DNA from 2 places in the Rhizobium sp. BK512 genome. Region 2 is predicted to be linked to the other one. Evidence: predicted binding sites of a transcription regulator. Region 2 holds the regulator's gene; the other holds the start of a gene.
What was found. The regulator LexA, encoded in region 2, represses DNA repair genes until DNA is damaged. The targets are predictions, from matches to a motif close to TGTTCNNNNTGTGTTCNG.
Positions count from the first base shown of each region.

Region 1: the regulator LexA is predicted to act here: its motif matches at 1,381-1,398, upstream of FHX06_RS35665 (ImuA family protein).

Region 1 covers NZ_JACIAS010000007.1:110,865-114,274, forward strand. Annotated here, with positions in the region: gene FHX06_RS23920 (HpcH/HpaI aldolase/citrate lyase family protein) at 1-610, shown strand, start outside; gene FHX06_RS23925 (DUF1737 domain-containing protein) at 610-816, shown strand; gene FHX06_RS23930 (metallopeptidase family protein) at 819-1,256, opposite strand; gene FHX06_RS35665 (ImuA family protein) at 1,419-2,363, shown strand; gene FHX06_RS23935 (Y-family DNA polymerase) at 2,335-3,410, shown strand, end outside.
Region 2 covers NZ_JACIAS010000002.1:780,394-783,803, reverse strand. Annotated here, with positions in the region: gene FHX06_RS09780 (ComEC/Rec2 family competence protein) at 1-923, shown strand, start outside; gene lexA (transcriptional repressor LexA) at 904-1,629, opposite strand; gene FHX06_RS09770 (VOC family protein) at 1,825-2,712, shown strand; gene kdsA (3-deoxy-8-phosphooctulonate synthase) at 2,709-3,410, shown strand, end outside.

The DNA of each region.
Region 1 (3,410 bases), on a different contig from region 2:
TCTCCTGCCGAAGGTGGACGAACCGCAGGACGTCATGGCCATCGGTGATCTGCTTGCCGAAGCCTATGCGCCGGACGAATTGCGCATCTGGGCGATGATCGAGACGCCGCGCGGCGTGCTGAATGCCGCAGCAATCGCCGAATCCGGCCGCACACCGGGATCGCGGCTCGATTGCCTGGTCGTCGGGCTCAACGATCTGCGCAAGGAAACGGGCGTCTTGCCGCAGCCAGGGCGGACCTATCTCGTGCCCTGGCTGATGCAGGTCGTTCTGGCGGTAAAAGCCTACGGTCTCGATGCGCTCGACAGCGTGTTCAACGATTTCCGGGATGGCAATGGCTTCGATGCCGAATGCGGGCAGGGCCGTGCCATGGGTTTTGCCGGCAAGATGCTGATCCACCCGACGCAGATTGCAGCCGCCAACGTGCATTTCGGACCTGACGAGGAGGAGATCGCGGAGGCGGAGGCCATCATCGCCGCCTTTGCCGACCCGGCGACCGATGGGCTCAACGTCATTAATGCGAACGGGCGGATGATCGAGCGGCTGCATCTTGTCCAGGCGGAAGCTCTGGTCCATAAAGCGCACCTGATTTCCGCAAGAAAGCCCGCCTGATGAAACTCTACCGCTTCCTGACCGGTCCCGACGACGCTTCCTTCTGCCACAAGGTGACGGCTGCGCTGAACAAGGGCTGGTCGCTGTCGGGCTCGCCCACCTATAGCTTCAACGCTGCGACCGGCCAGATGCAGTGTGGCCAGGCCGTCGTCAAGGACGTCGAGGGTAAGGATTATCACCCGGACATGAAGCTGTCCGAGCAATAAGGTCAGCGTTCGGCCGCTTCTTCGGCGCTTGCCTCGATGCGTTCCATGTCATCGTCGCTGAGGCCGAAGTGGTGGCCGATCTCATGGATCAGCACATGGGTGATGATGTCGCCCAGCGTTTCGTCGTTTTCGGCCCAGTAATCGAGGATCGGACGGCGATAGAGGCGGATGCGGTTCGGCATCTCGCCGGTTTCCACGGTAAAGCGCTCCGAAATGCCGCGTCCCTCGAAAAGGCCGAGCAGGTCAAAGGGTGTTTCAAGCGCCATATCCTCGAAAACTTCGTCATCGGGGAAGTCTTCGATTTCGATGGTCAGATTGGTCGTCAGCTTGCGAAATTCGTCCGGCAGATGGCTGTAGGCCTCCATTGCCAGCGACTCGAAGGTGCTGATCGTCGGCGCATGGCGATCCCGCCAATCATCGCTCCGGTCTACGTGGGCCATGAATATTCCTTCCTTTGCCGGCCCATATAGAACCTTTATCGCCGATTTTCGAGTGCGGAATCAAAGGCAGGAATAAATTCTTATAAAATGACGGTTGACTCTTTATTAGAGCTCTGGAATCCATAGGAACATAACAGGAACAAGACGAATGGAGAGACCGCCATGGCGCAGACCGCCCTGGCGCGCGAGCGGCTTTTTGCGCTCCGCGAAACCATTGCCCGACTGGAGGGAAAGTCCGCGCCGGCGCTAGCCGCAGCGGAACGGGAAGCCCTGTCGGAAGGGCGCGAGAGGCGGCAGGGGCGCATTATGCCGCGCCTGCCTTTCGGTGTGGAGCAGTTCGATGACGCCTTGGAAGGTGGCCTTCAGCTCGATGCAATTACCGAATTTCGCGCGGCGAGTTCTTGCGATGCAGGGGCGGCAAGTGGTCTGGCGATGGCCATTGCGGCGCGATTGCAGAAGCAGGAGGAGGAGACCAGCAGGCTGCTGCCGCTGCTCTGGATCGGTGATGTTGTCGGCACATTGGAGGCGGGGCGCCCTTATGCTCCGGGGCTGAGGGATTTCGGGCTGAAGCCGGAGAGGTTTTTCCATGCCGCGCCGCGCAAGCTGGAAGATGCGCTCTGGCTGGCGGAAGCAGCCATCGAAAGTGCTGCCTTCTCGGCCGTCGTCTTCGAAGTGCGCGGCAATCCCCTGCATTTCGGCTTGACCGAAAGCCGCCGGCTCAGTCTCAGGGCGCGTGCGGTGCAGCGTCCGCTCTTTCTCCTCCGGCAGGCGGGAGAGGAGGAAGCGAGCAGTGCCGCCTTCCGCCTGCATGTCGAGCCGGCGCCGTCGGATCTGCGACCGTTGCCGGACGGATCAAAACTTTCCGGCAGCATCGGCAATCCGATTTTCCGTCTCACGCTGGAGAAGAGCCGCAATCCGGCCCCGCTCTCCTTTCTTCTGGAGTGGAACCCCCATGAACGCGAATTTCTCCCCGTCAACGAACCAAGCTTCGCTCGCCCTCCAGGCGAACAATCAACGCATTCTGTCGCTCAGCTTTCCGCATCTGCCAACGGACCGTATCGCCCGCAGGCGATGGGGGCTGTCCTGGCGTTCGAAAGGGCGTCCTGAAGCGGCGGCCCCACTCGTCTGTTCCGGCAAGCTCAACAATGCCATGCGGCTGACGGCGCTGGATGAATTCGCCGAGAAGCTGGGATTGCGGAAGGAGCAGGGCGTTGCCGAGGCGCGCGCCATGTATCCGGCGCTCGATGTCGTGGAAGAGGATCCTGCGGCCGACCGCCGGCTGCTGGAGGCGATTGCTGACTGGTGCGACCGCTATACGCCGATGGTGGCGCTCGACGGCAAGGATGGGCTGTTTCTGGATATTACCGGCTGCGCTCATCTCTTCGGCGGGGAAAGGGCGCTGCTTCAGGATATCCTGTCACGGCTCTTTCATATGGGGCTTGATGCGCGGGGCGCGATCTCCTCGTCGCCTGGTCTTTCCTGGGCTGTCTCCCGTTTCGGACAGGGTGGCGTCGTGGATGACGAGGAGAGTGAGCGCATGCTGATGCCGCTGCCCGTCGCGGCCCTGCGGCTGGAAGGCCAGACTGTCGATGCCTTAAGGAAGCTCGGTCTCAAATATGTCGGTGACGTTATCCATGCGCCGCGGGCGCCGCTGACCCGCCGCTTCGGGCCGGCACTGCTGCTGCGCCTCGATCAGGCGCTGGGCCATGAAGAGGAGCCGATTTCGCCCCGGCTTCCCGTTGCCAGCCTCTCTTCCGAATGTCGCCTGGCCGAGCCGATCGGAACGGAGGAACAGATCCTCGCCGTTACCGGGCAGGTTGCCATATCACTGAAACCCTCTCTGGAAGCGCGTGGCGCCGGCGGGCGGGTGTTCGAACTGGTGCTGTTTCGTGTCGATGGCAGGGTTTACCGCATTTCCGTCGGGGCCTCGCGGCCGCTTCGCGAACCGAAGCTTATAGCGGGATTATTTTCCGAGCGCCTACAGGTGATCTATGACGATATCGACGCCGGCTATGGTTTTGAGATCCTGCGCCTGAATGTATTGCGGCATGATCCGTTCAACGATGCGCAGGGTGATTTCGAGGGAGATCGACAGGGGGAAATCTCGCTTTCGAGTTTTGTCGACCGTGTCGCGGCCCGGCTTGGCGCGGATTG
Region 2 (3,410 bases):
CCATGCCGGTCATTTCCTTCATCGTCATGCCGGCCGGCATGCTGGCGATGCTGCTGATGCCTTTTGGTCTGGATGGCTGGCTATGGCCGGTGGCAGGCTTCGGGCTCGACCTGGTGATCGCCATTGCAAAGGCGGTGGCGGGGTGGGGCGGCAATATAGATGTTGCCCGCTTACCCGGCTGGTACTTTCCGGCAGCCGTCTTCGGCTTCCTGTTGCTGACCTTGCTCAGAACCCGGTTGCGGCATATCGGAACCGCGATAATCACTGTTTCAACGTTCGCTGTTGTGTTGCTTCCATCAGAAGCGGTGCCCGACGTCGCCATCTCGGAAGACGGCAGCCTGGTCGCTGTAATCGATGGAGAGGCAATGGCTTCAAACCGTGAAAAGCCGCCAGCCTTCATTTTCGAACAATGGCAGAGGGCACTTGCCATCGAAGAGCATCAGAAGCCGGTTATGCTTCAAGCAACCAAGACACCCACCATGTCAGATGGCAAAAGATTGCAGCTGTCACCCGATCAACAGAATGAAGCCAGAGAGGCAATGAGGCAGGCACTCGCCATCAGCCCAACGTCACGATTCTCTTGCCAAAAGCGCACCTGGTGTACCGCCTTGCTAGGCAATGGAAAGAAACTGACTGTCATCGAAAATGCTGCCTATCTCGGGCCGGCCTGCGATACGGCCGATATTGTCGTAACCCCTGTCCGATTGCGCTTGGACCGTTGTCGTTCCGGCGCGCTGCTCTTTACCGGCGAGACGCTACGCAAGACAGGTTCTGTCGAGCTTCGCTTCACAGATAGTGGAATCGATGTCGCAACCGCATTCGGCCCATTGCAACGCCCCTGGATGCGCCACCGCGCCTATGACTGGCGCAGCGATACATTCACAGACGCAAGCCAGTCACCGGTCAGTGATAGCGGCGAATGAGGCCGACAAGCTTTCCCTGAACCTTCACTCGATCCGGTGGGAAAATTCGGGTCTCATAGGCAGGGTTTGCAGCCTCGAGCGCAATCGATGCGCCCTTGCGGCGGAAGCGCTTGAGTGTTGCTTCCTCGTCGTCGACGAGGGCAACGACGATATCACCCGGGTTGGCGGTGCTGCCATTTCGGATGATGACGGTGTCGCCATCGAAGATGCCGGCTTCGATCATCGAGTCGCCGCGAACTTCGAGCGCATAATGTTCGCCGGAGCCGAGCATATCGGCAGGAACGGTGATGTCATGCGTATTGTTCTGGATTGCCGAGATTGGCACACCGGCAGCGATGCGGCCCATGACCGGGACGGAGACCGAGTTGCCGTTATCGGCAGCAGGCGCTGGTTTTGCCGGAGCCGGCGCTGCAACGGGCTGCGGCTTGCCGAGGCTGCCTTCGATGACGCTCGGTGAAAAGCCGCGACGTGGCTGCAGGCTGGGGCTGTAGGCCTCCGGCAGTTTGATGACTTCGAGCGCGCGTGCCCGGTTCGGAAGCCGGCGAATGAAGCCGCGCTCCTCAAGCGCCGTGATCAGCCGGTGAATACCGGATTTCGAGGCCAGATCCAGCGCATCCTTCATCTCGTCGAAAGACGGAGGAACGCCCGACTCCTTCATCCTTTCGTGAATGAAAAGAAGGAGTTCCTGTTGTTTGCGCGTAAGCATGGCGTGCACCCCAGTCTTGAAACAAATCCAGAACGGACACTATATGTTCCATATGTGTTCCGCAAGTAGCTAAATTTTCGTAAAACTTCTGTCCATTCTGGTGAGAATTTTATTTTTCTCGCGCCCGGGCCTTCGCGGCCTTGTCTCGCAACACCTGCTGAAGCACATCTCCTTGTGACTGTTGGAGGGGACCTAATGAGCCAAGATACGCTTGCAATCGATCATCTCGTTTTGCCGGTTACCGATATCGACCTTGCCCGCGAAAGACTTGGCAAGCTTGGTTTCACTGTGGCGCCGGATGCCCGTCATCCTTTTGGGACCGAAAATGCCTGCGTTTTCTTTGCCGACAAAACCTATCTGGAGCCCCTGGGTGTCGCGAGCGTCGAAGAGAGCGAGGGGGCAGCACACGATGGCAATGTGTTCACCGCCCGCAATCAGGCTTTTCGCTTCCGCTGCGGCAGCGAAGGACTGTCCGCGATTGGCTTTGCGACGGCAGATGCAAAGCACGAACATGCTCGATTCGTGAAGGACAGTATGAGTGCCGGTTCTGTGCTGCAGTTCGAGCGCCCTGTTAAAATGCCGGATGGCACGGAGAATATTGCCGGCTTCCGGCTCGCCTTCGCTGGCGACCTGCGGGCACCGGATTTCTTTCTCTTCGCAGTCGAACGCGTTAATCCGCTTCCTGCCGACCGGACCGCGCTTGAGACCCATGCCAATGGTGTCACAGGCATTGCCGAGATCGCGCTCGCGGCCCCCGAGCCGACAGCCTTCGGTGAGTTCGTTCGCTCCACGGCAAAGGGCGCATCTACTGAGGTCACGAGTTTCGGGCTGGACGTGCCCACCGGAAACGCAAAGATCAGCCTGATGACCCCGGAAGGTCTGGAGGCTTATTTCGATCTTGCCACGTCGGATACCGATCGTGGTCTGCGCGGTCGGGCGATCCGCTTTGCTGTCGGCGATCTGGCCGTGACAGAAGCGCATTTGGCTGCTAACGGGGTGACCTATACACGCAAGGGCAACCGTATTCTGGTGAAGCCTGCGCCCGGCCAGGGCGTACTCTTCGCCTTTGAGGAAACATCATGAGCTCTACTACCAACTCCGTGGTGACGGTCGGCGAAGGCGCCGGCAAGGTCACCTTCTCCAATGCTTCACGTCTGTCGCTGATTGCTGGCGCTTGCGAAATGGAAAGCCGCGACCATGCATTCATGGTTGCCGGCACATTGAAGGAACTCTGCGCCAAGCTCGGCATCGGGCTCGTCTACAAGACCTCTTTCGACAAGGCGAACCGGTCGTCCTTGTCGAGCAAACGCGGTGTCGGCCTTGAAAAGGGGCTGGAAGTTTTCGCCGATCTCAAGAAAGAACTCGGCATTCCGGTTCTGACCGACATCCACAACGAAGAACAATGCGCCGAAGTGGGTAAGGTCGTCGATATCCTGCAGATACCAGCCTTTCTGTCTCGCCAGACGGATCTCCTGGTCGCCGCTGCCAAGACCGGCCGCGTCATCAACGTCAAGAAGGGCCAGTTCCTGGCGCCTTGGGACATGAAGAACGTGCTCGGCAAGCTGAACCAGAGCGGCAATCCGAACATTCTGCTCTGCGAGCGTGGTGCGTCCTTCGGTTACAATACCCTGGTCTCCGACATGCGTTCCCTGCCGATCATGGCAGCAACGGGCGCCCCCGTCATTTTCGACGCCACGCATTCAGTCCAGCAGCCTGGCGGGCAGGGGGAAACCTCCGGCGGCGAGCGGCAGTTCGTGGAGACGCTGGCCCGTGCAGCCGTG